3 regions of the Pseudomonas sp. KK18 genome follow, and region 3 is predicted to be linked to each of the others. Evidence: predicted binding sites of a transcription regulator. Region 3 holds the regulator's gene; each other region holds the start of a gene.
The links. Region 3 encodes sigma-54, which starts transcription at its own class of promoters, with help from an activator protein. Its sites were predicted from a motif close to ANTGGCATNNANNTTGCTNT; they were not measured.
Positions count from the first base shown of each region.

Region 1: the regulator sigma-54 is predicted to act here: its motif matches at 8,851-8,870, upstream of V6607_RS16740 (circularly permuted type 2 ATP-grasp protein).
Region 2: the regulator sigma-54 is predicted to act here: its motif matches at 2,991-3,010, upstream of V6607_RS24110 (flagellar hook-length control protein FliK).

Region 1 is NZ_CP146605.1:3,673,363-3,683,325, reverse strand. Features, by position in the region: gene V6607_RS16775 (alpha/beta hydrolase) at 1-670, shown strand, start outside; gene V6607_RS16770 (HAMP domain-containing sensor histidine kinase) at 633-2,099, opposite strand; gene V6607_RS16765 (response regulator transcription factor) at 2,096-2,806, opposite strand; gene msrB (peptide-methionine (R)-S-oxide reductase MsrB) at 3,017-3,529, shown strand; gene V6607_RS16755 (cytochrome c biogenesis protein DipZ) at 3,559-5,316, shown strand; gene msrA (peptide-methionine (S)-S-oxide reductase MsrA) at 5,462-6,157, shown strand; gene V6607_RS16745 (alpha-E domain-containing protein) at 6,311-7,261, opposite strand; gene V6607_RS16740 (circularly permuted type 2 ATP-grasp protein) at 7,264-8,673, opposite strand; gene V6607_RS16735 (hypothetical protein) at 9,087-9,632, shown strand; gene V6607_RS16730 (hypothetical protein) at 9,705-9,917, shown strand; gene V6607_RS16725 (hypothetical protein) at 9,929-9,963, shown strand, end outside.
Region 2 is NZ_CP146605.1:5,376,521-5,386,483, forward strand. Features, by position in the region: gene fliM (flagellar motor switch protein FliM) at 1-837, opposite strand, end outside; gene fliL (flagellar basal body-associated protein FliL) at 847-1,347, opposite strand; gene V6607_RS24110 (flagellar hook-length control protein FliK) at 1,571-2,941, opposite strand; gene V6607_RS24115 (Hpt domain-containing protein) at 3,357-3,704, opposite strand; gene V6607_RS24120 (fused response regulator/phosphatase) at 3,735-5,453, opposite strand; gene V6607_RS24125 (STAS domain-containing protein) at 5,450-5,755, opposite strand; gene fliJ (flagellar export protein FliJ) at 5,844-6,293, opposite strand; gene fliI (flagellar protein export ATPase FliI) at 6,297-7,655, opposite strand; gene fliH (flagellar assembly protein FliH) at 7,645-8,409, opposite strand; gene fliG (flagellar motor switch protein FliG) at 8,420-9,439, opposite strand; gene fliF (flagellar basal-body MS-ring/collar protein FliF) at 9,432-9,963, opposite strand, start outside.
Region 3 is NZ_CP146605.1:6,160,829-6,170,791, reverse strand. Features, by position in the region: gene ptsN (PTS IIA-like nitrogen regulatory protein PtsN) at 1-358, opposite strand, end outside; gene raiA (ribosome-associated translation inhibitor RaiA) at 371-676, opposite strand; gene V6607_RS27990 (RNA polymerase factor sigma-54) at 752-2,245, opposite strand; gene lptB (LPS export ABC transporter ATP-binding protein) at 2,430-3,155, opposite strand; gene lptA (lipopolysaccharide transport periplasmic protein LptA) at 3,155-3,727, opposite strand; gene lptC (LPS export ABC transporter periplasmic protein LptC) at 3,714-4,286, opposite strand; gene V6607_RS27970 (HAD family hydrolase) at 4,295-4,819, opposite strand; gene V6607_RS27965 (KpsF/GutQ family sugar-phosphate isomerase) at 4,820-5,794, opposite strand; gene V6607_RS27960 (ATP-binding cassette domain-containing protein) at 6,087-6,896, shown strand; gene mlaE (lipid asymmetry maintenance ABC transporter permease subunit MlaE) at 6,896-7,693, shown strand; gene mlaD (outer membrane lipid asymmetry maintenance protein MlaD) at 7,693-8,160, shown strand; gene V6607_RS27945 (ABC transporter substrate-binding protein) at 8,172-8,825, shown strand; gene V6607_RS27940 (STAS domain-containing protein) at 8,822-9,127, shown strand; gene V6607_RS27935 (BolA family protein) at 9,242-9,481, shown strand; gene murA (UDP-N-acetylglucosamine 1-carboxyvinyltransferase) at 9,505-9,963, shown strand, end outside.

The DNA.
Region 1 (9,963 bases), 2.5 Mb from region 3:
GTTCGGGCATCGCCGGGTCGTCATGATTGGCCATGACTGGGGCGCCGTGGTGGCCTGGCACCTGGCGTTGCTGGAGCCAGAGCGCGTCAGCCAGTTGGTGACGATGTCGGTACCGTTCGCCGGACGCTCCCGCAGGCCGGTGATCGAGATCATGCGCGAGCTGTACGCCGATCGCTTCAATTACATCCTGTACTTCCAGGCCCCGGGCGTGGCTGAAAAGGAACTGGATGCCGATATCGAGCGGACATTACGGCTGTTCATGCAGGACCAGGACGTTTTCCTGCAGAAGAAACCCGCCAGCGCGAAGCTGCTGGAAGGTGTGCCGCTGCCCGGTAAGCTCCCGGCCTGGTGCAGCCAGCAGGACCTCGACGTGTATGTTCAGACCTTCGCCAATGACGGCTTTCGCGGCCCGTTGAACTGGTACCGCAACTTCGAGCGCAACTGGCAGCGTACCGAGTTTCTCGCCGGCAGGCAGGTGCTGCAACCGACGCTGTTCCTGATCGGCGACCGCGACCCGGTCGGCGTGTTCGAAGCCCACACCCTCAAGCGCATGCCCGACGTCGTGCCGAACCTGCAACAAAGCGTCCTGGCCAACTGCGGCCACTGGATTCAGAACGAACAGGGGCCCAAGGTCAACGAACTGCTGCTCGGGTTTCTAGGGCGAACGTGAACGTCGCGCCGCGTCCTGGCACATCGATCAGGCGGATTTCCTGACCGTGCAGTTGCAGGATCCGGTGCACGATGCGCAAGCCCAGGCCGCCATCGCGTCGAGCCCCGCCAATGGTGAAGGCGCGCAGGAACAGACCTTCGCGCAGATCCGCCGAAATCCCGGGGCCGCTGTCGCTTACCGTGACTTCAACAAAACCGGACTTGGGGGCCAGGGTCACTTCAACTTCGCCATTGGGCGGGGTATGGCGCAGGGCGTTATCCAGCAGGTTGGTGAGTACCCGTTCGATCAGGCCCAGGTCGGCCAATACGGTTGGCACCACCGGCGGCAGGCTGGCGGTGAGGGTGATCGCCCGGGCTTCCGCGGTCAGTTCGAACTTCTGGAAAATGTCCTGCACCAGGTCGGGTATTGAAAAGCCTTCGATGACCGGCTGTACAAACCCGTGTTCCAGGCGCACCAGTTCCAGCAGCGACTGGGCCAGCCCGCCGACCTTGCGGCTCTGGTCGAGGGCGATGCCCAGGTAACGCCGGCGTTCCTGCGGGGTCAGGCTGGCGTCTTTCAGGGACAGGGTTTCCAGGTAGCCATGCAAGGAGGCCAACGGTGTGCGCAGGTCATGGGAAATATTCGCGACCATCTCCCGGCGTTCCTGCTCTTGGTGGGTGATGGCGCGCCACTGTTCACCCAGGCGGTTCTCCATCTGCACGAAGGCGTGGTCGAGCACGGCGATTTCATCCTGGCTGGCAACCTCGGGCGCTACGGCCTGCGGGACTTTCGGTGCGCCGTTGATATCGAACTGGCCGACCTTCTCGGTCAGTTGCCGCAAGGGCCGGGTGATCCAGGCGAACGCGGTCAAACCCGCGAGCAAGCACAACAATGCCACCAGGGCGATGGACCACAGGGCGATGTTCAGTGCCATGCCGGTGGCATCCCGGGCGTCGAACACATCATGGGCTTCGCCCAGCAGCACCACATACAGGTAGCCGGCCTGCTGGCCGTTGACCCGCAGCGGCGCGGCGCTGAACACCTTGAGGCCGTCGACGCTGCGTGGGTCGCCGCCGAGGATCGGCAGCATCGCGCCGCTGAGGAAACGGCGCACCGGTTCCAGGTTGACCTGGTCGCGGCGCAGATGGCCGCTGGGCGCAGCGTTGCCGACCACGCGCCCGTTAATGTCCAGCAGGTACACCTCGACACTCGGGTTTACCAGCATCAACTGGCTGAACAGGTTGCGCACCGCGTCCGGCTTGAGACCGTCGGCGTCCATCAACTGCGTATCCCGGGCGATGTGCGCGGCGAGGTCGCGGGACAGGCCTTGCACCACTTCCAGTTCATGCATGTGGTTGGAGCGCACTTGCAGCCAGGCCGACGTGCCGCTGCAAATCAGCAGCAACAGCGCGAACACCAGGGACAGGCGCTGGGTAAGGGTCAGCCTCATGCCGATTGCTCGGCAAACTTATAGCCACGGCCCCACACCGTGAGGATGCGCGCCGGGTTGGCCGGATCGGCCTCGACCTTGGCCCGCAGGCGGTTGATATGGGTATTGACGGTGTGTTCGTAACCTTCGTGGCTGTAGCCCCACACGGCGTTGAGCAGGTCCATGCGCGAGAATACCTTGCCCGGTTGGCGGGCGAAAAAGTACAGCAGGTCGAATTCCCGGGGCGTGAGGTCCAGCCGCTGGCCTTGCAGGGTGGCGTCACGGGTCAGCGGGTTGATGAACAACTGGCCGAGGTCGAGGCTGCCGGCGTCCATCTTCAAGTTGCGCGCCATGGCGTCGACCCGGCGCAGCAGCGCCTTGACCCGCGCCACCAGCTCCGGCATGGAAAACGGCTTGGCCAGGTAGTCATCCGCCCCCAGTTCCAGGCCGAGGATGCGATGCAGCTCGCTGGAGCGGGCACTGGTGATAATGATCGGCGTGTAGCGCGTCATCGCCCGGGCCCGCCGGCAGATCTCCAGGCCGTCGACGCCGGGCAGCATCAGGTCAAGGATCAACGCATCCCAGCCGCCTTGCTCCAGCAGGCGCAGGCCTTCGTCACCATCGGCACTGTGAACCACCTCGAACTGCTCGTCCCGCAGGTGCAGGCAGATCAAATCGGCAATATGGGCATCGTCCTCGACCACCAGGACACGTTTGGGCTGATCCATTGATAAAAACCTGTCTTCTTGATTCGCGCATTGTGCGGCTTTTGCAACAGTGTAGTTATCACGAATTGTTTAACTCTGCGTGAGGATTCCGCGACCACCCCGGGCCTAACCTTACTCATCGCAACGGCAAAAGTACGCCCCCCTCGCCACAGTTTGTTTGTCAGCCATAGGGGCTTCGCCAGCCATCCGCACTTGTGTGAGGAGCAACTCATGTATTCACGTCGACAGATCCTGCTCGCCGGCGGCGGCCTCGGCCTCGCGGTAATCGCCGGTGGCCTGCTGCAAAAAATCAACGCCGGCCCCGCCCTGATCGCCGAAGCCGAAGCCGCCGAAAATTTCGAAGTCAGCCACACCGACGCCGAATGGCGCACCCTGCTGACCGCCGAGCAGTACGCGATCCTGCGGGAGGAGGGCACCGAACGCCCCTACAGCAGCGCCCTTAACAGTGAACACCGCAACGGCACCTTCGCCTGCGCCGGTTGCGCTTTGCCCCTGTACGCCTCAGCCACCAAATTCGAAAGCCACACCGGCTGGCCCAGCTTCTGGCAACCCCTGGAAAACGCCGTGGCCAGCCACGTCGACACCTCCTTCGGCGTGGTACGCAAGGAAATCCACTGCCGCCGCTGCGGCGGTCATCAGGGCCACGTGTTCGATGACGGCCCGGCACCCACCGGCCTGCGCTACTGCATGAACGGCGCAGCCATGATGTTCACCGCGACTTAATTCAATGTCTTCCTATAAGGGTCTACCCCATGTGGCTTTTGGTTCTCGCATATCTGGGCGGCGTGCTGACGATTGTCAGTCCCTGCATCCTGCCGGTTCTGCCTTTTGTCTTCGCTCGCACCGGGCAGCCGTTTTTGCGCAGTGGCTTGCCGCTGCTGCTGGGGATGGCGATGACCTTCGCCCTGGTCGCCTCGCTCGCGGCGGTGGGCGGCGGTTGGGTGGTGCAAGTCAATCAGTACGGTCGCTGGCTCGCGTTGCTGTTTGTTGCGCTATTCGGGCTGACGCTGCTGCTGCCAAGCCTGTCCGAGCGCCTGACCCGGCCGCTGGTGGCCGCGGGCAGTCGCCTGTCGGAAGCCGCCGGGGCCGATTCGCGGCCGCGTCCGGGCGCATCGTTCCTGATCGGCGTGGCCACCGGGCTGCTGTGGGCGCCGTGCGCCGGGCCCATCCTCGGGCTGGTGCTGACGGGCGCCGCGCTGCAGGGCGCCAGTATCGGCACTACCTTGCTCTTGCTGGCCTACGCGGCAGGGGCTGCCACCTCCCTGGCCTTGGCGCTGCTGGTCGGCGGTAAAGTCTTCGGTTTCATGAAGCGTTCGCTGGGCGCTGGTGAATGGCTGCGTCGTGGTCTCGGCGCCCTGATGTTGGCCGGTGTGGCGGCCATCGCCCTGGGCCTGGACACCGGGATCCTGGCGCGCCTGTCGACGGCGTCAACCGGTGGCCTGGAACAAAGCCTGGTGGAGAAACTCAGCGCCAAGCCTGAACAGAAGAGCGGGGCGATGATGGCCGGCGGCGCGATGATGGCCGCCAACCACAGTGACACGCTGCCAGTGGAAGGCCAGTTGCCGCCGCTGGACGGTGCGGTGCAATGGCTCAACTCCGCGCCACTGACTGCCGAGGCGTTGAAAGGCAAGGTGGTGCTGGTGGATTTCTGGACCTACTCCTGCATCAACTGCCTGCGCACCTTGCCGTACGTCAAGGCCTGGGCCGAGAAATACCGCGACCAGGGTCTGGTGGTGATCGGTGTGCACGCTCCGGAATTCGCCTTCGAACGCGACGTGAACAACGTCACCAAGGCCATGAAGGACCTGGGCATCACTTACCCGGTGGCCATCGACAACAACTACAAGATCTGGCGCGCCTTCAACAACCAGTACTGGCCGGCGCATTACTTTGCCGATGCCAAGGGCCAGATCCGCTATCACCATTTTGGCGAGGGTGACTACGCCGAGTCCGAACGAGTGATCCAGCAACTGCTGCGTGAGGCGGGCGCTACCAAGGTGGCGGGCGGCTTGATCGAAGCCGATGCCAAGGGCATCCAGGCCGCACCGGACATGAACGAAGTGCAGTCGCCGGAAACCTACCTGGGCTTCCAGCGCGCCGAGAACTTCGTGACCACCGGCACCCTGGGCACCGACAAGGTGGTGAACTACCCGGCAGCCGGCAACCTGGCCTTGAACAACTGGACCCTGGAAGGCCCATGGAACGTCGGCGGCCAGCAAGCCACCCTCGCAGCGGCCAACGGCAAGATCGTCTACCGCTTCCACGCCCGTGACCTGCACCTGGTGCTGGGCCCGGGCGCCGACGGCAAGCCGGTGCGCTTCAAGGTCAGCATCGACGGCCAGGCGCCGGGGGATGCCCACGGCACCGACGTCGCACCGGATGGCAGCGGCACCGTGACCGAACAACGCTTGTATCAACTGGTGCGCCAGCCGGGCGCGGTCAAGGACCGGACCTTCACCATCGAGTTCCTGGACCCGCAAGTGGCGGCCTATGCCTTCACCTTCGGCTAACCCATAGCGAAATTTGGCATGGTTAACCCGATCAATGTAGGAGCTGGCTTGCCTGCGATAGCGATCTTGAATTCACCACCTCAATCGCAGGCAAGCCAGCTCCCACAGTTGACCGCATTTATCCTGATGTTTCGGAGTGACTGAGATGAAACTGCTTAAGTACTTACCGGCCCTGGCGTTCGCCGCCTTTGTCGGCCACAGCTCGGCGTTCTCCTTCGGCCCGTCCGACGACGCCGTGGCCATCGCGCCGCCGGCCATGGACCTGCCGGCAGACGCGAACAACCTGCAAACCGCGGTCTTCGCCGGCGGCTGCTTCTGGGGCGTGCAGGGTGTGTTCCAGCATGTGCAAGGGGTGAAAAACGCCGTCTCCGGCTATGACGGCGGCGCGGCGAGCACCGCGCAGTACGAAAGCGTCAGCGGCGGCGACACCGGCCACGCCGAGTCCGTCGCCGTGACCTACGACCCGAGCAAGGTCAGCTACGGCAAGCTGCTGCAGATCTACTTCTCGGTCGCCCACAACCCCACGGAACTCAACCGCCAGGGCCCGGACAGTGGCACCCAGTACCGCTCGGCGATCTTTGCCCAGAACGCCGAACAGCAAAAAGTCGCCCAGGCCTACATCGCCCAGCTCGACGCCGCGAAAGCCTTCGACAAGCCGATCGTGACCAAGATCGAGATGGGCAAAGCCTTCTACCCGGCGGAGTCCTATCACCAGGACTTCCTGACCGAAAACCCGTCGTACCCCTACATCGTGATCAACGACCTGCCAAAGGTGGCCCAGCTGAAAAAATTGTTCCCTGAGCAGTACCGCGCAGAACCGGTACTGGTGAAAAACCAGTAGACCTATGATCGTTCCCACTCTCGACGCTCGTTCCCACGCTCTGCGTGGGAATGCCGCCAGGGCGCTCTGCGTCCGCTTTTGAAGTCGTGACGCGGAGCGTCACCGGATTCATTCCCACGCGGAGCGTGGGAACGATCAGCGTGGGAACGATCATCAGACGACTTCAAGGTAGGAGCTATGAATCGCCCGCGCCAACTCCCGCACGGTGTCGATAAAATCCGTCAACCGGCTATGCAGCCCATCCTCCAGAATCTCATCAATCCCTGTATACCTCAGCCGCGCCTCAAACTCCGCCGCCAAACGCTGGGCCGTACGCCCATAACTCCCCGGCAGGTCCGCCAGGATATGGCTCAACTCCTCGATACACGCATGCAACGAGCGCGGCACATCACTGCGCAACAGCAACAACTCCGACACCGACCGCGCATTCAGCGCATTCGGGTACAGCTCGGTATACGCCTCAAACGACGACAGCGCCCGCAACAACGCGCTCCACTGGTAATACCCGCGTGCCGAAAGGTCGCTGACTTCCTCGGACTCTTCCCCAAACATTTCATACCGCGCGTCCAGCAACCGCAACGTGTTATCCGCCCGCTCGACAAACGTCCCCAGCCGAATAAACCGATACGCATCGTTGCGCATGATCGTCCCGGACGTCGCCCCACGAAACAGGTGCGAGCGCTGCTTCACCCAGTCACAAAAGTGGCTGATGCCATGCCGCGCCAACCCGCCGGCCGCAATACTGCGCATCTCCAGCCAGGTGGCGTTGAGGTTTTCCCACATATCAGCCGTGATCCGTCCCCGCACCGCATGGGCATTACCCCGTGCAGCCCGCAGGCAGTTGTAGATACTGGCGGGGTTTTCCTCGTCGAGGGCGAAGAAGTGCAGCATGCGCTCGGCGTCCAGTTGCTGATGGCGCTCAAGGTAACTGTCCAGGGTGCCGCTGCTGAGCAGCGACATGGCCAACTCGTCCAGCCCGTCACTGCGCCCGGCCTGGGGCATCAACGACAGCGAATAACTGACTTCCAGCATGCGCGCCAGGTTCTCGGCACGCTCCAGGTAACGGGACATCCAATACAGATCTGCGGCGGTTCTACTCAGCATACTCAGCCCTCCACCACCCAGGTGTCCTTGGTTCCGCCGCCTTGCGACGAGTTGACGATCAATGAGCCTTCGCGCAGTGCCACGCGGGTCAAGCCACCCGGCACCAGGCGGGTTTCCTTGCCCGAGAGCACGAACGGTCGCAGGTCGATATGCCGCGGCGCGATGCCGTTTTCGACAAACGTCGGGCAAGTGGACAGGCTCAAGGTCGGTTGGGCGATGTAGGCATGAGGGCGGGCCTTGATACGCTGGCGGAAGTCCTCGATCTCGGCCGCGCTGGACGCCGGGCCCACCAGCATGCCGTAGCCGCCGGAACCCTGGGTTTCCTTGACCACCAGCTCCGGCAGGTGCGCCAGTACGTGGGACAGCTCATCCGGCTTGCGGCACTGGAAGGTCGGCACGTTTTGCAGGACCGGCTCTTCATCCAGGTAGAACCGGATCATTTCCGGCACGTACGGGTAGATCGACTTGTCGTCCGCCACGCCGGTGCCGATCGCATTCGCCAGCACTACGTTGCCCGCGCAGTACGCCGCGACCAGGCCGGGCACGCCGAGCATCGAATCGGGGTTGAAAGCCTGCGGATCGAGGAAGGCATCGTCGATGCGGCGGTAGATCACATCCACGGCCTTGGGGCCGTCGGTGGTACGCATGAACACCTTGAGGTCGTGCACGAACAGGTCGGCGCCTTCCACCAGCTCCACGCCCATTTCCCGGGCCAGGAATGCATGCTCGAAGAACGCGCTGTTAAACCGGCCCGGCGTCAGCACCACCACATTCGGGTTGTCCAGGCGGCTGGAGCTTTTCAGGGTCTTGAGCAGCAGGTTGGGATAGTGGTCCACCGGGGCGATGCGTTGCTTGGCGAACACCTCGGGGAACAGGCGCATCATCATCTTGCGGTCTTCGAGCATGTAGCTCACGCCGCTGGGGGTACGCAGGTTGTCTTCGAGCACGTAGTAGGTGCCGTCGCCATCGCGCACCAGGTCGACCCCGGAGATGTGCGAATAGATATCGCGGTGCAGGTCCAGGCCGACCATGGCCTTCTGGTAACCCTCGTTGCCCAGCACCTGATCGGCGGGAATGATCCCGGCCTTGATGATGCGTTGGTCGTGGTAGATGTCGGCAAGGAACATGTTCAGCGCATTCACCCGCTGGATACAGCCGCGCTCGATGACACTCCACTCACTGGCGGGGATGCTGCGGGGGATGATATCGAAGGGGATCAGGCGCTCGGTGTCTTGCTCGTCGCCATACAGGGTGAAGGTGATCCCGGCGCGGTGAAACAGCAGGTCGGCTTCACGGCGGCGCTGGGCCAGCAGTTCTGGCGGCGTGTTGGCCAGCCAGCGGGAGAATTCCTGATAATGCGCACGGCAAACGCCTTGTGCGTCATTCATTTCATCAAAGAAAGATCGAGCCATTCCAATTACCTTGTCAGTGCCGGGACTAACTGCGCTTTGGCACTGCCGCTTTAGAAAACGCATTTTTTTATGAGCCCGTGGCTGATGGTGCCAGCAGGCCTGGTCCTTACTTTCTTTTGGGGTGGGCTCTGGGTCGGGGGGTAACGATTGCTCCTGTATCCGGGCAGATAAAGGACTAAAGCAATGCCTGTGCCATCCACCTGGTGGCGAGGGAGCTTGCTCCCGCTGGGCTGCGCAGCGGCCCCAAAAAGGAATCAAACCGCTGCGCACTGGAGCGCTGTCCCGGTCCAGCGGGCCCAAGCTCCCGCGTCACCGATGCGGCCCTATCGCCTCAAAACGGTGCACTGATTACTTGAACTTTGCACCAGCCCGGTTCTTCTAAACTGCTTCAAATGCCAGCACGGAGCACGGATGTGCCCAGAATCATCTCACCCGACACCCCGGAATCGAGCCTGACCGACCACAGCGAACACAACGCTAAGATTTTCGGTTCGCCCAAGGACCGTCTCGACTTTTACCGGCGTGAAATCCAGTACGAAACCAGCATCCTGGCCAACCGCACCGACGCCTACCTCACGGCCCAGTCATTCCTGGTGATCGCCTTCGTGTCCGGCATGGGCAACCTGAACCCCGAATGGGGCAAGCTGTTCACCCTGGTGGTGCCCGTGTTCCTGGCGACCCTGGGCATTCTCAGTTCCCTCAACGCCTGGCCGGGGATTCGGGCGGCCTACGAAATCATCGACCACTGGCATTACAAGCAGAGCGAACTGCTGCGCAGCGAGCCGGTGATGGGCCTGGCCTACGATGAGTCGCCACTGTTCAGTGAGATGGAGTCGTCCCACAAGGGCTATCGCAAGTCGCTGTTGTTCTCGATGCGCGCGCCCTGGCTGTTCATGGTGTTCTGGGTGATGCTGGGGGCCTACGCGTTTTACATCCAGGTGGACAATCCCGGCTCATAAGCAATTGGAACTTCACCGACCCGCACGGGACCTTACCTTTACGCAGTCTGCGTTTTCCAACAGAGGTGAGCCATGAGCACAGACAACGACCCGCAAACCAGCAATCGTAACGATCCCGCCATCGACCGCGGCGAACCGGCCCCCGGCACCGCGGCCGACGCGCCAAAAGACCCCAAGCCTGCCAGCGACCCCAAGGCCAAGGAAAACGACTACAGTCCAGACTTCAAGCCCGAGCGCGAGCCCAAGCCTGAAACCGATGCCGATATCGATACCCAAGGCGGTTAGAGGAGACGGTGATGTCAGTTGAAATAGACGAAGACGATGAACTCAA
Region 2 (9,963 bases), 780 kb from region 3:
CCCCGGCTGCATGTGCAAAATATCCCGCAAACGCAGCTGGCGACGGGCCACGGTGGCGCTCAGGGGTACGTCGACGTCCAGCAGGTCTTCGCGCAGGGCTTTCACCCAGCGTTCGTCCTGGTCGTCGAGGTCGGACTGGAAACCGGCATCGAGCATTTCGCGCACCGGCTCGATCATCGAGTACGGCATGGTCACGTGCAGGTCGCCGCCGCCGCCATCGAGTTCGATGTGGAAGGTGGAGACCACAATGGCTTCGCTGGGGCCGACGATGTTGGCCATGGCCGGGTTCACTTCCGAGTTGATGTACTCGAAATTGACTTCCATGATCGCCTGCCAGGCTTCCTTCAAGTCGATGAAGGCCTGCTCCAGCACCATGCGCACCACCCGCAACTCGGTCGGGGTGAATTCACGGCCTTCGATCTTGGCGTGACGGCCATCGCCGCCGAAGAAGTTGTCCACCAGCTTGAACACCAGCTTGGCGTCGAGGATGAACAGCGCGGTGCCGCGCAGCGGCTTGATCTTCACCAGGTTGAGGCTGGTGGGCACGTACAGCGAGTGCACGTACTCACCGAACTTCATCACCTGCACGCCGCCCACCGCCACGTCCGCCGAGCGGCGCAGCATGTTGAACATGCTGATACGGGTGTAACGGGCAAAACGCTCGTTGATCATTTCCAGGGTCGGCATGCGTCCACGGACGATGCGATCCTGGCTGGTCAGGTCGTAGCTTTTGACGCTGCCGGGCTCGGCAGCCATTTCGGTCTGTACCAGACCATCGTCGACGCCATGGAGCAGCGCATCGATTTCATCCTGGGACAGCAGGTCCTGCACGGCCATGTCGTGATCCTACTGCAATACGAAATTAGTGAAGAGCACCTGCTCGATCACAGGTTTGCCGACTTCCTTCTGGGCCACTTCCTGCACGCTGGCAGTGACCTTCTGGCGCAGCATTTCCTGGCCCACCGGGGTGGCGAGGGTGTCGAAGGGTTGGGCGGAAAACAGCATCACCAGGTTGTTGCGGATCACTGGCATGTGCACCTTGAGGGCATCCAGGTCTGCCTGGTTACGCGCCAGCAGGGTAATGCTCACCTGCAGGTAGCGTTGACGGCCGTTCTGATTGAAGTTGGCGACAAACGCCGGCAGCATCGGCTCGAAGATTGCCGGTTGCTTGACGTTGGGGTTGACCTCGGCCGTGGCGGCCGGTTTGCTCTGGGCACTGTGCATAAAGTACCAGGTAGCCCCCACGGACAAGCCGATCGCCAGCAACAAGGCCAGGACAATCAGCAGGATAAGCTTGAGCTTGCCCTTGCCTGCGGGTGCTTTTGCTGCGTCGTCGCTCTTCGCCATGCCAATAATCCGTCACTATTCTGGGATTCATAGTTCTGGGGAAAGGCAAGAGCAAGTGTTATGCCAGAGTTGTCAGTTCGGTCACGGTTTCGCCGACACTGCAAAACCAATGTGGGAGCGGGCTTGCTCGCGAAAGCGGTGGATCAGCACCTGTAACGGTGACTGACACTCCGTATTCGCGAGCAAGCCCGCTCCCACATTTTGATCATCGCCAGACCTCGGATCAGGCGTAGTAGTCCACGGCACTGGAGCCAATCACCGACTGCACCACCGGCGCGGCCACTTCAGCCACCTCACCGATACCGCCGCCATCAACCCCATCACCCCGCCCGCCACTGCCGCTGACGCCGCGAGCCTGGTTCTGCTGTTGCTGGTCCTGGCCCTGCTGCCCCTGCCAGCCACGGGATTGGTCCGACACGTTGACGTCGACCTGGCCCATGCCCTGCTGGGCAAACATCTCCCGCAAGCGGCCCGATTGGCTTTCCAGGGCTTCACGCACCACCGCATGGCCGCTCATGAAGGTGACTTGCGCCTGCTGGTCGGCGGACATCTTCACGCTGATGTCCAGGCGACCCAGTTCAGCGGGCTGCAACTGGATCTCTGCCGACTTGAGGTTGGCGCTGGACAGGTACATGACCCGGTTCACCACCTCATCGGTCCAGCCACTCTGGTGCATGGCCAATGGCGCGTTGGCCACCGGCGGCAGGGCATTCGCAGTTTTCGGCGTGGCAGCCTGGGTCAGCGCGGCGAGGCGGTTGGCGAAGTCATCGACACGGGTGTCGCTGCTGGCGTCCTTCAAATCCTTGAGGCCGCCGTCGATCAGACCGGCAAAGGCTTTGTCGCCGCCCTGGTCGGTGCTGTCCTTGGACGCTTGCTGGTCGACCATATTGGCCAGGCCTGTGACGAAGTTTTGCGCGGCAGTCGGCTGATCCTGGGTCGGGGCCGGGGCGGTTTTTGCCGGGGCCTGGCTGCTGGCGGACACGTGTCCGCCCTGTTCCATGGCCAGGCGCACGGCGGGCATTGCATCCAGCGGATCGGCCTCGGGGTCGAAGGCGGGCTTGGCGTCGTCGGTCGCGGCCATCGGTGGCGCCACGACTGGCTGGTTTTTGTCATCCTTCGCGGTGGTCGGCGTCGGAGTCTCGACGGGCGCCGGCGTAGCGGGGACGGGGACAGGGACTACCGCGGCTATCAGCGCCGGGTCTACGGCGGGGTCGACCGGAGGTTGCTGGGCCAGGGACGGATCGTCTGCCGGGGCATCGTCGTCTGACTTGGCGGTGGTGTCCGGGGTGTCCGCCTTGGCCGGCGGGTTGGCAGGCAAAGTCTTGCCGTTATCGGCAACCGATGGGGTACCGGCGGCAGGCTTGTCGTTGTTGGCGGCGGGCTTGGAGCTGTTGTCCGCAGGCTTGTCGCGGGTGGATTTGATGGGGGTGTCGACAGGTTTTGCCGCAGGCGCAGGGGCCTGGTTGGCGAACACCTGAGCGAAGCCCGGGGCCTTGTCCCGCGGGTTCGCAGCCACTGCCGGTGGATTGGCAGCGGGCGCTTGAGGCTTGGCCGCAAGGGCTGCCTGAAGGAGCGAATTCGGGGTGATTGCCATAGTCAAGAGTCTCCGCCGCACAGGGGTCGAGGGTGCGGTAACAGGAGGTAGAGCAAGAGTTGGGCCAGGTTTTGGTTTAAGGGTGTATATCCGTTATTTGGGTGATGGCTTGTATGGGGTCTTGAGTGTTGAAGAGCAAAAGCAACAGCCAAATCAAAAGCGGGCACGGTCCAAATGTGGGAGCGGGCTTGCTCGCGAAGGTCGTTAACGATGACGCGGGCATTCTGGATGAACGCGGCGCTCTCAGGTTTTTCGCGAGCAAGCCCGCTCCCACAGAAAAGCAGCTCTGCTTTCGCTCTGGTTTTTGATGGGGCAGAGCGCTTTGGTTACTGTGCCGCTTTTGCAAAGTGACTCGCTGCAAGAGCGAAACCATAAGCCGCCGTTACCGAAGAAACGGATATACACACCAAAAGCGTCAGAGCTGAAACCGCCCCCGCTCATGCTCATACAACGGCCGCACCAGCGCGAATTCATGGTCAATCTCATCCACCAACTGCGCCAAATCCGCAACCACAGGCTTGGCGGACTTATCCTCGAGCAACTGACAAAGCTCAGCCAACCGCACCGCCCCAAGATTACCGCTACTCCCCTTGAAGCTATGCGCAATCCGCCCAAGCGCCTTGGCATCATCCCGAGCCCGGCGCAACGCCTCTACCCGCTTTTGCGAGTCATCGAGAAAAGTGTCGAGCAGCTTCGGATACTCGCCCTCCATGACCTCCTGCAAGCCAGTCAGCACATCGGGGTCCAGATGAATCTCTGCCACTTGTTCGCTCCTTGATCAAGAATCGGCGGATTATGCCAGAGCCTTCCATGAAAACTCCACGCACACACACCGCCCGCCGTCAGACCAGCCTACATCGCTGCTCAACTGGCGCACCAGGCTCAATCCCCTACCAGACAGACGGTCAACATCCAGCGGCCTGGCCAGCACCTTATCCACATCAAACCCGGCCCCACTGTCCTCGATCCGCAGCGTCAGACACCCCCCCTCCCCGGTCGGCACCACATCCAGGTGCACCCGCACATACCCGCTATCCAACCGCGCCAGCCGCTCATTACGCTCGCGGTAATACGCAGCAAACCCCTGTGCATCCCGCTTGAGCCGCGAATCCAGCCCCAGCACACCATGTTCAAGCGCATTGGAATACAACTCTGCCATCACGCTGTACAACGCCCCGCTCTGCTCCCGCAGCCCATGAATCTCCAACAGCAACTGCAACAAATACGGCAAAGGGTTGTAGGACTTGAGCGTCTCGGCACGAAACTCAAAACTTACCGACCAATCCAGCGGCGACGACTGCCCACTGTCGGAATACACCACCGACGACGAACGCAACGGCTCATCCGCCTGCAGGCTGATCTCCACCATGCTGATGTCATCGCGCACCTCACCGCGAAAACCCGCCAGGGCCTGTTCGATCTCCTCGAACAACCGGTCCGGCTCGCGATTGGCCGCAAACACCTGCTGCAACCGCTCGGCGCCAAACAACTGTTCATGGGCATCGGCGGTATCCAGCACACCATCCGACAGCAAAAACACTCGGTCACCCAGCGCCATCGGCCAGACTTCAGTGCGGTCATCAAACGCCTCGGCCGCCAGCACGCCCAATGGCAAATGCCGCGACACCAGCGGCGTGCGCTTGCCGGTGGTGACGTCATGCACGTAGCCGTCGGGCATGCCGCCATTCCACACTTCCACCACCCGTCGCTGGGCGCTGAGGCACAGCAAGGTGGCACAACAGAACATGTCCACCGGCAGGATGCGCTTGAGCTTGGCGTTCATCTCCCGCAGGGTTTGCGCCAATCCGTAGCCCTTGGCAGTCATGCCGTAGAACACTTCCGCCAGGGGCATGGCGCCGACCGCCGCCGGTAAACCGTGGCCGGTAAAGTCCCCCAGCAGCACATGCATATCGCCCGACGGCGTGTACGCGGCCAGCAGCAAATCGCCGTTGAACAGCGCGTAGGGCGACTGCACATAACGAATATTCGGCGCGGCGTTGATGCAGCCCGAGTGGGCCACCTTGTCGAACACCGCCTTGGCCACTCGCTGCTCCTGCAGCAGGTAGTCGTGGTGCCGGGCGATCAGGTCGCGTTGCTGCAACACCGTGGCCTGCAAGCGACGCAGGCGATCCATGGCATTGATCTTTGCCGCCAGGATCACCTGGTTATAGGGTTTGGCCAGGAAGTCGTCACCCCCGGCATCCAGGCACTGGGCCAGGGCTTCGCTCTCGCGCAGGGAGGTGAGGAAGATGATCGGCACCAGCGCCTCCCCCGCCCGCTGCTTGATCTGGCGGGCCGCCTCGAAGCCGTCCATCACCGGCATCAGGGCGTCCATCAACACCAACTGCGGCCGTTCACGGGTAAACACATCGACCGCTTCCTGGCCGTTACTGGCGGTCAGCACCTGGTGGCCCTGGCGGCGCACGATGGTCGACAGCAACAACAGGTCGGCGGCGCTGTCTTCGGCGATCAACACCGTCAGCGCCTCGAGGACCGGGGCCAGGACGCTCAAGTGAGGTCGAACAGTTTGTCGAAGTTGGAAATGGCCAGGATCTTGCGCACATCGGAGTTGGCGTTGACCACCTGCACTTCGGCATTGTCGCCTCCGGCATGGTCACGCAACAGCAGGAGCATGCCCAGGGCCGAGCTGTCCATGTAGGTGGTTTCCTTCAAGTCCACCACGTAGATCTCGGGCACCTTATAGAACCGCTCGTAGGCATCACGAAAGGCCTGGTGGCTACCGAAATCGAATCGCCCCCTGACGGTGATCGTCAACTTCGTCCCGTCCAGGGACACTTCTGATTCGACTGACATACGACTGCTTCCTTGTCATTGGCAATGTGCAACAAGGTGTAGCAGGTGATAGGGAAGTGGGCAAATCCGTGTAGGAGCGAGGGCGTGGTTAATAGGGGTTTTGGCGGGGAAGACGCTGGGACAATTCATCCAGCAATTTCTGCTCGCGCTTGTCTTCCAGTGCACGGGCTTCGTCGATGTAGCGCTGCACCAGTTTGCGCAGGCCTTCGACCCGGGCATAGGCCTGTTGCCAGCTGTCGCGGGCCTTGTCGACGTTGGCCTGGTGCCAGGCCAGGCTCTGGCGCTGCTGGCCGACGGCGGTTTCCAACTGGTTGAGAAAGCCCTGGTAGCCCATCAGCCACTGCCCGGAGACGCCCTTGCTGCCACGCTCGATCCACTGCTGCTGATACTCGCCGCGAAAGCGCTCCAGGTCCCCCAGCTTGCTTTCCGCCAGGCGAACCTGGCCCTGGAAGTACCCCAGGCGCTGGACGGCGGTCTTTTCAGCTTTTTCGGCCATGTCCACTACCGGGGCAAGGCGCGCGGCGCGAGTGTTGGCCATGGTTTATCCGCCCGGCGCCGGCGTGAAGATGGTGCCCAGGTGTGCCTCGCTTTCACCCATGCTGATCTTGTCGTTGAGGCCCTGGCGCAGGTACGTCACCAGTTGCGGTTGCAGGGCAATTGCCAGGTCGGTCTCGCGATCGCCGCCGGCCACGTAGGCGCCGACGCTGATCAGGTCGCGGCTCTGTTGATAACGCGACCACAGTTGCTTGAACTGCTGCGCGCGCATCATGTGCTCCGGGGTGACCACCGACGGCATCACCCGGCTGATGGAGGCTTCGATGTCGATGGCCGGGTAGTGCCCTTCTTCGGCCAAGCGCCGGGACAGCACGATGTGCCCGTCGAGCACGCCCCGCGCCGAGTCGGCAATCGGGTCCTGCTGGTCATCGCCCTCGGAGAGTACGGTGTAGAACGCAGTGATCGAACCACCACCGGCTTCGGCGTTACCGGCACGCTCCACCAGCTTGGGCAGCTTGGCGAACACTGACGGCGGATAGCCCTTGGTGGCCGGCGGCTCGCCGATGGCCAGCGCAATTTCCCGCTGGGCCTGGGCGAAACGGGTCAGGGAGTCCATCAGCAGCAGGACGTTCTTGCCCTTGTCGCGAAAATATTCGGCGATGCGTGTGCAGTACATCGCGGCGCGCAGGCGCATCAGCGGCGCGTCATCCGCCGGCGAGGCCACCACGACCGAACGCTTGAGGCCTTCTTCGCCGAGGCTGTGCTCGATGAATTCCTTCACCTCCCGGCCCCGCTCGCCGATCAGCCCGACCACGATGATGTCGGCCTCGGTAAAGCGCGTCATCATGCCCAGCAACACCGACTTACCGACGCCGGTACCGGCAAACAGGCCCAGGCGCTGGCCGCGGCCCACCGTCAATAAACCGTTGATGCTGCGAATGCCCACGTCCAGCGGCACGCTGATGGGGTTGCGCTTGAGCGGGTTGATGGTCGGGCCGTCCATCGGCACCCAGTCTTCGGCCTTCATCCCGCCCTTGCCGTCGAGGGCGCGCCCGGCGCCATCCAGCACGCGGCCGAGCATGCTCATGCCCATCGGCAGGCGGCCGGTGTCGGCCAGCGGCACCACGCGAGCGCCGGGGGCAATGCCGGCAACGCTGCCGACGGGCATCAGGAATACTTTGCTGCCGGAGAACCCCATCACTTCGGCTTCGACCTGCACCGGGTGGTAGCTGTCGTCGTTGATCACCATGCAGCGGCTGCCCATGGCGGCGCGCAGGCCTTCGGCTTCCAGGGTCAGGCCGACCATGCGCAGCAGGCGGCCCTCCAGGATCGGCTGGCCGGGCAACTCGGTGACTTCGGCATAGCCACCCAGGCGCTTGGCGAAGCTGGTGCGATCAAGGCGCATCGGGGGTGTCCAGCTCGACGCTCAAGTCCGGCTCTGCCGGGTGCAGCGCCTGCTCGTGCAACTGATCGAACAGCTTGGCCATGATCTGCGTGATGCGCGTCTCCACCGTGGCATCGATGCGGCTGTGCTCGGTCTCGACCCGGCAACCACCGGGCAGCAGCGCAGCGTCTTCGACGATGCGCCAGGTTTCTTCATGGCGCTCGCGCAGGGCTTTGACCTGTTCGAAATCCTGCGGGTTGATGTACAGCCGCACATTGCCGACGCCCAGGGGCAGCAGCTTGAGGGCTTCGCGCATCACGCTTTCGATTTGCGTGGAGTCCAGGGCCAATTCGCGCTGAATCACCTGGCGGGTGATGTGCTCCACCAGCCCGACCATGGCTTTTTCAATCTGCGAGTCCTGCTCGGCGATGGGCTCGAACAGGCTGCCCATCAGGGTTTCCAGGCTGGCCAGCTTGACGCTCAGCGCGGCCTCGGCTTCCTGGCGGACCTTGAGGGTGGTGCTGCGAAAACCGTCCTTCTCGCCGGTGGAGAAACCTTCGTTGTAGGCTTCCTGGCGAATGCTTTCGAGCTCTTCCAGGGTCAGTGGCTGGACTTCCTCCAGCGGCACTTCTTCCATCTCGGCCGGGGGTTCTTCTACCGGCTCCGGCTCAGGCTCCGGGCGATGCGGGTCGAAACTGGGCAGCGACCAGACGTCGAACCCTCCGACGTCCCGTGCGCGAATCAGATCGCTGGGCGTCTCATCTTTGTTCGACATGCGCGGCGCCTTAAATCATTTCTTCGCCGCCCTTCCCACCGAGAACGATTTCTCCGGCTTCGGCCATACGGCGGGCAATGGTGAGGATTTCCTTCTGTGCAGTTTCCACGTCGCTGACGCGCACCGGGCCCTTGGCCTCGAGGTCGTCGCGCAACAGTTCGGAAGCCCGCTTGGACATGTTCTTGAAGATCTTTTCCTTGACGCCTTCGTCGGAGCCCTTGAGGGCCAGCACCAGCACGTCGGAGGAGACTTCCCGCAGCAACGCCTGGATGCCACGGTCGTCGACGTCGGAGAGGTTGTTGAACACGAACATGAGGTCTTCGATCTGCACCGACAGGCTGTCGTCGATCTCGCGGATCGAGTCCATCAACTGGCCTTCCACCGAGCTGTCGAGGAAGTTCATGATGTCGGCCGCACGCTTGATGCCGCCCAGGGTGGTGCGCGAAGCGTTGGAATTGCCCGAGAACTGCTTCTCGAGAATCGTGTTCAATTCTTTCAGGGCCGCCGGCTGTACGGTGTTCAACGACGAGACGCGCAGGATGATATCCAGGCGCACCTTATGGTCGAAGTGGCCGAGCACTTCACCGGCCTGGTCGGGGTCGAGATACGCCACCACGATCGCCTGGATTTGCGGGTGTTCGTAGCGGATCACGTCGGCCACGGCCCGCGGCTCCATCCACTTCAGGCTGTCGAGGCCGCTGGTGTTGCCACCCAGCAGGATGCGGTCGATCAGGCCGTTGGCCTTGTCTTCGCCCAGGGCCGAGGTGAGCATCTTGCGAATGTAGCTGTCGGAGCCGACGCCCAGGCTGGTCTGGTCGCCGACGATCTCGACGAACTCGCTCATCACCTGCTCGACTTGCTCGCGGTGCACATTGCGCATTTGCGCCATGGCCACGCCGACACGCTGAACCTCTTTGGGCCCCATGTGGCGCAGCACTTGGGCGGCGTCGGTTTCTCCGAGGGACAGCAACAGCACGGCGGCTTTGTCGACCCGGGAGAGTTTGGCTACTGCAGCTCGGCTATCACTCATCTGCGTTAATCCACTCTTTCACGACCTGGGCCACACGACCCGGGTCTTCGGCCACCAGGCTCTTGATTGCGTTCAACTGAGCGTCATAACCCTCGCTCGGGCTCGGCAACAGAATGCTTTGCGGGCCACCGAGGCTCACGCGGTCGTTGGCCAGTTCGCCATCGAGGCCGCCCATGCCACCCAGTTCGACGTCGCCGCCGGCCAGGGCCAGTTGCTTCTTGCCGTGGCCGGTGATGTTGTTGAGCACCGGGCGCAGTACGCCGAACACCAGCAACAGGATGAACAACACCCCCAGCACTTGCTTGACGATGTCCCAGAACCACGGCTGAGTATAGAACGCTGCCTCGGCGATGACTTCGCCACGCTCGGCGGAGAACGGCATGTTGATCACGCTGACGCTATCGCCACGGCTGGCATCGAAGCCCACCGCGTCCTGCACCAGGCGAGTGAAGCGCGCCAATTCATCGGCGCTCCATGGGGCGCGGGTGATGGCGCCGTCTGCGGCATTGACCTTGACCTGGTCA
Region 3 (9,963 bases):
GCCGAAGCAGTTCCAGGTGCGCATCGGTGGCAGCTTGCGGGACCAGCAGCACGAACAGCAGGTCGACCGGCGCGCCGTCGATGGCGTCGAAATCGATAGGGGCGTCCAGGTGCAGCAGGGCGCTGACTGGAGACTCACAGCCTTGCAGGCGGCAGTGAGGAATGGCGATGCCGTTGCCAAAGCCGGTGGAGCCGAGCTTTTCACGGGCGATCAGGGCCTCGTACACAGCTTGCGTATCCAGTTCGGGCACTTCGCGGCCGATCAGGTTGGCAATTTGTTCGAGGGCGCGCTTTTTACTGCCGCCCGGCACGTTCACGAGGGAACGGCCGGGGGTCAGGATGGTTTCAAGTCGGATCATGGGTGGGGAGTGTTAGCGGCCAGTGCCTTGAAGAAGGCTCTGCTGCTTTTCCTTATGCTTTTTAAGTTGGCGGTCAAGCTTGTCTGTGAGCAAGTCGATTGATGCATACATGTCTTCATGTTCGGCATTGGCGACCACTTCGCCACCGGGTATCTGAAGTGTCGCTTCGATTTTCTGCTGAAGCTTGTCGACCTTCATGATGACCTGAACGTTGGTGATCTTGTCGAAATGGCCCTCAAGCTTCTTCAGCTTCAGCTCGACGTATTCGCGCAATGGAGGGGTGACTTCTACATGGTGTCCACTGATGTTGACTTGCATACAGCTTCTCCTTCGTTGCCAGTGCATAAAGCGGCGGGTAGGAATACCCGCCACTGGAACGCTATGGCCCGCCCGTCACATCAAACGCTTACGCTCGCTGGAAGGCGCGATCCCTAGGGACTCGCGGTACTTGGCGACGGTTCGACGGGCGACCTGAATGCCTTGTGCCTCCAGTAAACCAGCGATCTTGCTGTCACTCAACGGCTTTTTCTGATTTTCCGCGGCAACCAGTTTTTTGATGATCGCGCGGATCGCCGTGGACGAGCATTCACCGCCTTCGGAGGTGCTGACGTGGCTGGAGAAAAAGTATTTCAGCTCATATATACCCCGTGGGGTATGCATGAATTTTTGCGTGGTCACCCGGGAAATCGTTGATTCGTGCATGCCCACCGCCTCGGCGATGTCGTGCAGTACCAGCGGCTTCATTGCTTCATCGCCGTATTCCAGGAAGCCGCGCTGGTGCTCGACGATCTGGGTGGCGACTTTCATCAGGGTTTCGTTGCGGCTCTGCAGGCTCTTGATGAACCAGCGGGCTTCCTGCAGTTGGTTACGCATGAAGGTGTTATCGGCGCTGGTGTCGGCGCGGCGCACAAAACCTGCGTATTGCGGATTGACCCGCAGGCGCGGCACCGATTCCTGGTTCAGCTCCACCAGCCAGCGTTCGTTGTCCTTGCGCACAATCACGTCGGGCACGACATATTCGGCTTCGCTGGACTCGATCTGCGAGCCCGGGCGCGGGTTGAGGCTCTGCACCAGCTCGATGATCTGGCGCAGGTCATCTTCCTTGAGCTTCATGCGGCGCATCAGCTGGCTGTAGTCGCGGCTGCCCAGCAGGTCGATGTAGTCGGTGACCAGGCGCTGCGCTTCGCTCAGCCAAGGCGTCTTGGCCGGCAATTGGCGCAGTTGCAGCAGCAGGCACTCGCTGAGGTTGCGGGCGCCGATGCCGGCCGGCTCGAATTGCTGGATGCGGTGCAGGACGGCTTCGATTTCGTCCAGTTCGATGTCCAGTTCCGGGTCGAACGCCTCGAGGATCTCTTCAAGGGTCTCGTCCAGGTAGCCCTGGTTGTTGATGCAATCGATCAGGGTCACGGCGATCAGGCGATCGGTATCGGACATCGGTGCCAGGTTCAGCTGCCAGAGCAAATGGCTTTGCAGGCTCTCGCCGGCTGATGTGCGGGTGGTGAAGTCCCACTCGTCGTCATCGTTGCTGGGCAGGCTGCTGGCGCTGGTCTGGTAGACGTCTTCCCAGGCGGTATCCACGGGAAGTTCGTTGGGAATGCGTTCGTTCCATTCGCCTTCCTCAAGGTTATCCACCGTGGGGGCGGTTTCCTGGTAGGAGGGTTCCTGTACGTCGGGGTTGGGCTTTTGCTCGATGTTGTCGGCCAGCGGGTCTGCATTATCGAAGTCGTCGCCTTCTTCCTGGCGTTCGAGCATCGGATTGGACTCCAGGGCCTCCTGGATTTCCTGTTGCAGGTCCAGGGTCGACAATTGGAGCAGGCGGATGGCCTGTTGCAGCTGCGGTGTCATCGTCAGCTGCTGGCCCATTCTCAGGACTAGCGATGGTTTCATGGCAGGGGCTTAACACCTTATTCGCCGGCGCAATGCGCCATCCACGACAGGGCGCGTGAGCGCCAAACATAAGCAAATTATATGCCTGATATCGGGGGCTTTGCCTAGAGCGCGGTAACAATAAAAATACTGAGGTTTTTATTGACTACCGCGCTCCATGGCGAATGGCCTGATACCACCGTGTTTACAGGCGGAACTCGTGACCCAGATACACTTCCTTGACCAGTTCGTTGGCCAGGATAGTGGCAGAGTCACCTTCGGCAATCAGCTGTCCATCGTTGACGATGTAGGCGGTTTCGCAGATATCGAGTGTCTCACGGACGTTGTGGTCGGTGATCAACACACCGATGCCCTTGGCCTTGAGATGATGGATGATCTGCTTGATGTCGCCGACCGAGATCGGGTCGACACCGGCGAAAGGTTCGTCCAGCAGGATGAACTTGGGCGCCGTGGCCAGCGCACGGGCGATTTCCACACGACGACGCTCGCCGCCGGAAAGGCTCATGCCGAGGTTGTCGCGAATGTGGTTGATGTGGAATTCCTGCAGCAGGCTTTCCAGCTCTTTCTTGCGCCCGGCGCGGTCGAGTTCCTTGCGGGTCTCGAGGATGGCCATGATGTTGTCGGAAACCGACAGTTTGCGGAAGATCGATGCTTCCTGGGGAAGATAGCCGATACCCGCTTGCGCACGGCCGTGCATAGGCTGGTGGCTCACGTCCAGGTCGTCGATCAGGACGCGGCCTTGATCGGCCTGCACCAGGCCGACGATCATGTAGAAGCAGGTGGTCTTGCCGGCACCGTTGGGGCCGAGCAAACCGACGATCTGGCCGCTGTCGATCGACAGGCTGACGTCACGCACGACCTGACGGCTTTTATAAGCCTTGGCCAGATGCTGGGCTTTCAGGGTTGCCATTAATTCGCCTTCTTCGCGTCGGGTTTCGGCGCCGACTGGGCTGCGCCCGGTTTCTGCTTCGGCTGGATAACCATGTCGATACGCGGCTTCGGCGTGCTGATTTTCGAGCCGGTAGCACGGCCGGCCTGGGCGATCTGCTTCACCGTGTCGTAGACGATTTTTTCGCCGTCGGTGGTGTTGCCGTCATTGATGACCCGGGCCTGGTCGATCAGCACGATGCGGTTTTGCTGGGCGTGGTACTGGATCGTCTTGCCATAGCCTTTGACCGGCGTAGGGTCGCCCACTTTCTGCAGTTGTTCGAAATACGCCAGGTTGCCCACCGAAGTGACCACGTCGATATCGCCCGCCGGGGTACGAGTCAGTGTCACGGTGTTACCCGTCACTTTCATCGAGCCCTGGGTGATGATCACGCTGCCCGTGTAGGTCGCGATACCTTGCTTGTCATCCAGCTGCGCATCGTCAGCCTGAATGTGGATCGGTTGCTGGCTATCGTTCGGCAGAGCCCAGGCGCTCACGCTTCCCAGTGCTGCGCCCAGGCCGAGCAAAATAGGGAGGGTTTTAACGAGCCTCATACTGTCCTCTTACGTTCGATAGCAGGTGTATCCTGCTTTCTTTCAAATACGCTTTCATTCCCTTGCCAGTCGATACACCGCCAGCGCCGTCAATTCTAACGTCTTGCTCGGTCTGCGCATATTGCTTCTGTGGGAATACGGTCATGCGACTGCTGGTAATAATGGTGTCGCGGTTCTTGGCGTCAGTGCGGGCTACCCGCACCGAGTCAATCAGTTCCACTTGGGTGCCGTCCGGGTTGACCTCGCCACGCTCGCTGGTGACGTGCCACGGAAATTCGGCGCCGCGGTACAGGTTCATGTCCGGCTTGGTCAGCAAAGTGACCTCGGATGCCTTCAAGTGTTCGACCTTGTCGGAGGTCATTTCATACTGGACCTTGCCATCGGGCAGGTACTGGATGCTGTGGGCGTTGATGGCGTAATAGTCGATAGCACTCTCGTCAACCTGTGCAACCGGCTTGTCGAGGAAGCGCTCCGGGCTGATATTCCAGTAGCCGACCGCGAGGAAAACCGCGGCGATGACTGCAAGTATCAGGAAATTGCGAATCTTTTTACTCAGCATAAAACGCTCTATAGGTAGGCGGCGTGGGCCGCTTCAAGGCTGCCTTGGGCGCGCAGAATCAACTCGCAGAACTCGCGGGCGGCGCCTTCGCCGCCGCGGGCGGTGGTTACACCATGGGCGTGTTCGCGAACGAACGCCGCCGCATTGGCCACGGCCATGCCCAGGCCGACCCGGCGAATCACCGGCAGGTCGGGTAAATCGTCACCCAGGTACGCAACCTGCTCATAGCTTAGGTTGAGTTGGCCAAGAAGCTCGTCCAGAACCACCAGTTTATCCTCGCGGCCCTGATACAGGTGAGGAATACCCAGGTTTTGTGCGCGGCGTTCCACAACCGGGGTCTTGCGACCGCTGATGATGCCGGTTTGCACGCCCGCCGCCATCAGCATCTTGATGCCCTGGCCGTCGAGGGTGTTGAACGTCTTGAATTCGCTGCCGTCTTCCAGAAAGTACAGGCGGCCATCCGTCAGCACGCCGTCGACGTCGAAAATCGCCAGCTTGATGTGCTTGCCCCGTTGCAACAGGTCGGTGGTCATTTACATCACTCCCGCACGCAGCAAGTCGTGCATGTTCAGGGCGCCAACCGGACGGTCGTCGCTGTCGACCACCACCAGCGCCAGGATCTTGTGGTCTTCCATGATCTTCAGTGCTTCGGCCGCGAGCATGTCAGGGCGTGCGGTCTTGCCGTGAGGCGTCATGACTTCGTCGATGGTGGCGGTCTGGATGTCGAGGTTGCGGTCCAGGGTGCGGCGCAGGTCGCCGTCGGTGAAGACCCCGGCCAGCCGCCCGTCGGACTCCAGGATTACGGTCATGCCCAGGCGCTTGAGGGTCATTTCCATCAAGGCATCTTTCAGCAAGGTGCCGCGTGGCACCTGTGGCAGCTCGTCGCCGGCGTGCATGACGTTTTCCACTTTCAGCAGCAGGCGACGGCCAAGGGCGCCGCCCGGGTGGGAAAACGCGAAGTCTTCGGCGGTAAACCCGCGGGCTTCCAGCAATGCCACGGCCAGCGCATCGCCCATGACCAGGGCGGCGGTGGTGGAGGAGGTCGGTGCCAGGTTCAGCGGGCAGGCCTCGTGGGCAACGTGCACGTTCAAATTCACTTCGGCGGCTTTAGCCAGCGTCGAGTCCGGGTTGCCGGTCACGCTGATCAGCTGGATACCCAGGCGCTTGATCAGCGGCAGCAGGGTCACGATTTCGTTGGTGGTGCCGGAGTTGGACAGTGCCAGGATGATGTCGTCCCGGGTGATCATGCCCATGTCGCCGTGGCTGGCTTCGGCCGGATGCACGAAGAACGCGGTGGTCCCGGTGCTCGCCAGGGTGGCGGCGATCTTGTTGCCGACATGCCCGGATTTGCCCATGCCGACCACCACTACGCGGCCCTTGCTGGCCAGAATCATCTCGCAGGCGCGTACGAAATCCGCGTCGATATGGGCCAGCAAGCCTTCTACGGCTTCAAGCTCGAGGCGGATGGTGCGTTGTGCGGATTGAATAAGGTCGCTGGATTGGCTCATGTCTGAAATCGTATAGCCTGACGAAAAGTCGGCGATTATAACGGTAATGATCAATTCCCTCACACAAGTTCGTCAGGCTTTATTCAATCCACCTGTGGTTGAGATTGAACCTCAGCCAGGATTTTTTAGCTGTCCTGTTTCTGAACAAGCTCTGTTCCGGCCTTGGGGGCGCTGTACCAGCAGTGATATAGTTCGCGGCCAGTTCGGTCCGCACGGCCTTTTTGTCTATTCGGCGCAAGCATTTGTCGAAAACAAAGTGTCTGAGTGAAAGGCTGCATCCCAAGGAGTTTAGATGAGTGCCGATAACGCCTACGCGGTCGAGCTGAAGGGCCTTTCCTTCAAGCGCGGTACGCGCAGCATCTTCAATAATGTGGATATTCGCATTCCCCGCGGCAAAGTCACGGGCATCATGGGGCCTTCCGGCTGCGGCAAGACTACGCTGCTGCGCCTGATGGGCATGCAATTGCGCCCCTCCGCCGGTGAAGTCTGGGTCAATGGCCAGAACCTGCCGACCCTTTCGCGCAGTGACCTGTTCGATGCCCGCAAACACATGGGCGTCCTGTTCCAGAGCGGCGCGTTGTTTACCGATCTCGATGTTTTCGAAAACGTGGCGTTCCCGCTGCGGGTGCATACACAGCTGTCCGATGAAATGATTCGTGACATTGTGTTGCTGAAATTGCAGGCCGTCGGGCTGCGCGGTGCTATCGATTTGATGCCCGACGAGTTGTCCGGAGGCATGAAGCGTCGTGTCGCCCTGGCGCGTGCCATCGCCCTCGACCCGCAGATTCTCATGTACGACGAGCCTTTCGTTGGCCAGGACCCGATTGCCATGGGGGTGCTGGTACGCCTGATCCGCCTGCTCAATGATGCGTTGGGTATCACCAGTATCGTGGTTTCCCACGACCTGGCCGAGACCGCGAGCATTGCCGACTACCTATATGTAGTGGGCGATGGCCAGGTGCTGGGGCAGGGCACGCCTGAAGAACTGATGAACGCAGACAACCCGCGCATTCGCCAATTCATGACCGGCGATCCCGATGGCCCGGTGCCTTTTCACTTTCCGGCAGCGGACTACCGCTCAGATCTTCTGGGGAAGCGCTGATGCGCAAGACATCATTACTCGAAAAGGTTCGCCTTTTCGGTCGCTCCGGCATCGATATCATCGGTGTGCTGGGGCGTTCGACGATTTTCCTGTTTCATGCCTTGCTCGGCCGCGGCGGTATTGGCGGCGGTTTCGGCCTGCTGATCAAGCAACTGCACTCCGTGGGCGTGATGTCCCTGGTGATCATCGTGGTCTCCGGGGTGTTCATCGGCATGGTGCTGGCGCTGCAAGGCTTCAATATCCTCTCCAGCTACGGGTCCGAGCAGGCTGTTGGGCAGATGGTTGCCCTGACGCTGTTGCGTGAGTTGGGCCCGGTGGTGACCGCTCTCCTGTTTGCCGGGCGTGCCGGTTCGGCGCTGACGGCCGAAATCGGCAACATGAAGGCCACCGAACAGCTGTCCAGCCTGGAAATGATCGGTGTCGATCCGCTCAAGTACATTGTTGCCCCGCGCCTGTGGGCCGGCTTCATTTCCCTGCCACTGCTGGCGATGGTGTTCAGCGTGGTGGGAATCTGGGGCGGTTCCTGGGTCGCGGTTGACTGGCTGGGGGTCTACGACGGCTCCTACTGGGGCAACATGCAAAACAGCGTGACCTTCAGCGGCGACGTGCTCAACGGCATCATTAAAAGCATCGTCTTCGCCTTTGTAGTGACCTGGATCGCCGTATTCCAAGGCTATGACTGTGAGCCCACCTCAGAAGGGATCAGTCGCGCCACCACCAAGACCGTTGTGTACGCCTCGCTGGCGGTACTGGGCCTTGACTTCATTTTGACCGCCTTGATGTTTGGAGATTTCTGATGCAAAACCGCACTGTGGAAATCGGTGTCGGCCTTTTCTTGCTGGCTGGCATCCTGGCTTTACTGTTGCTCGCCCTGCGAGTCAGCGGCCTATCGGCCAGCCCCACCGCCGATACTTATAAACTTTACGCCTACTTCGACAATATCGCCGGTTTGACTGTCAGAGCTAAAGTGACCATGGCGGGTGTAACCATCGGCAAGGTCACGGCAATCGATCTGGACCGCGACAGCTTCACCGGCCGTGTGACCATGCAGGTGGACAAGAAGGTAGATAACCTGCCGACTGACTCCACTGCGTCTATCCTCACCGCTGGCCTGCTGGGCGAGAAGTACATCGGCATCAGCGTCGGCGGGGAATCTGCCCTGCTCAAGGATGGTTCGACCATTCATGACACACAGTCGTCGTTGGTGCTGGAGGACTTGATCGGTAAATTCCTGCTCAATACCGTCAATAAAGACGCCAAATGAGGAATGTGTTCATGATCTCTACTTTGCGACGTGGCCTGTTGGTACTGCTCGCGGCACTGCCGTTGATGGCTAACGCCGCTGCCGGCGGTTCTGCGCATGACCTGGTGCAGGACACCACCAACAAGATGTTGGCTGACCTGAGTGCCAACAAGGAAAAGTACAAGCAGGACCCGAGTCAGTTCTATAACGCGCTGAATACGATTGTCGGGCCTGTTGTTGATGCTGAAGGTATTTCCAAAAGCATCATGACTGTCAAGTATTCGCGCAAGGCTACGCCTGCGCAGATGCAGACATTCCAGGAAAACTTCAAGAAGGGCTTGTTCCAGTTCTACGGCAACGCCCTGCTGGAGTACAACAACCAGGGGATTACCGTCGCCCCTGCCGGGGATGAGTCGGGTGACCGCACCAGCGTCAACATGAGCGTCAAGGGCAACAACGGCGCGGTCTACCCTGTGCAGTACACGCTCGAGAAGGTCAATGGCGAGTGGAAACTGCGTAACGTGATCATCAACGGCATCAACATTGGCAAGCTGTTCCGTGACCAGTTCGCGGATGCCATGCAGCGCAATGGCAACGACCTGGACAAAACCATCAACGGTTGGGCCGGTGAAGTGGCCAAGGCCAAGGAAGAAACCGACAAAGCTGCCGGGAAGCCTGCCCAATGACCGAGTCGGCCATTCGCCTTGGCGAGTCCGGTGAGCTGTTGCTCAGCGGCGTGCTGGATTACAGCACTGGGCCCGCCCTGCGCAAGCAGGGCCAGGCGCTGATCAATGCCAGTACCGCTCCTGCGCTGGTGCTGGATTGCTCGGCGGTGGTGAAGTCCAGCAGCGTCGGCTTGTCGTTGCTGCTGTGTTTCATGCGCGATGCGCAGGCCGTCAAAAAGCCGGTGAGCATTCGTGCATTGCCCGAAGACATGCGTGAAATCGCTGAGGTTTCCGGTCTGACCGAGCTGTTGGCGCATCCTTAATACACATTATTAAAGAAGCCCCCCGTCAGAGTCCTGCTATGCGGGGTTCGCAGGCGCGGGGCTTTTTTGTATGATGTGCGACCCGCGCGCACTGGGCGCCCATAGAGGTTGATCATGCAGGCCCTAGAAGTTAAAAGCTTCCTTGAAGGAAAGCTGCCCGAAACTAATGTTGAAGTTGAGGGCGAAGGCTGCAATTTCCAGCTGAACGTGATTAGCGATGAACTGGCGGCATTGAGCCCGGTCAAGCGTCAGCAGCAGATCTATGCCCATTTGAACCCGTGGATCACCGATGGCAGCATCCATGCGGTCACTATGAAATTTTTCAGCCGCGCGGCCTGGGCCGAGCGCACCTGAGCCCCCAAGGCGTCGAGATTCTTATGGATAAATTGATTATTACCGGCGGTGCTCGTCTTGATGGCGAGATCCGTATTTCCGGGGCGAAGAACTCCGCCCTGCCGATCCTGGCAGCGACCTTGCTGTGCGATGGCCCGGTTACCGTGGCCAACCTGCCGCACCTGCATGACATCACCACCATGATCGAGTTGTTCGGTCGCATGGGCATCGAGCCGGTGATCGACGAGAAACTCAGCGTCGAAATCGACCCGCGCACCATCAAGACCCTGATCGCACCGTACGAGCTGGTGAAAACCATGCGCGCCTCGATCCTGGTACTGGGCCCGATGGTTGCCCGGTTCGGCGAAGCCGAAGTCGCACTGCCTGGCGGTTGCGCCATCGGTTCGCGTCCGGTGGACCTGCACATCCGTGGCCTCGAAGCCATGGGTGCAACCATTGACGTCGAAGGCGGCTACATCAAGGCCAAGGCGCCGGAAGGCGGC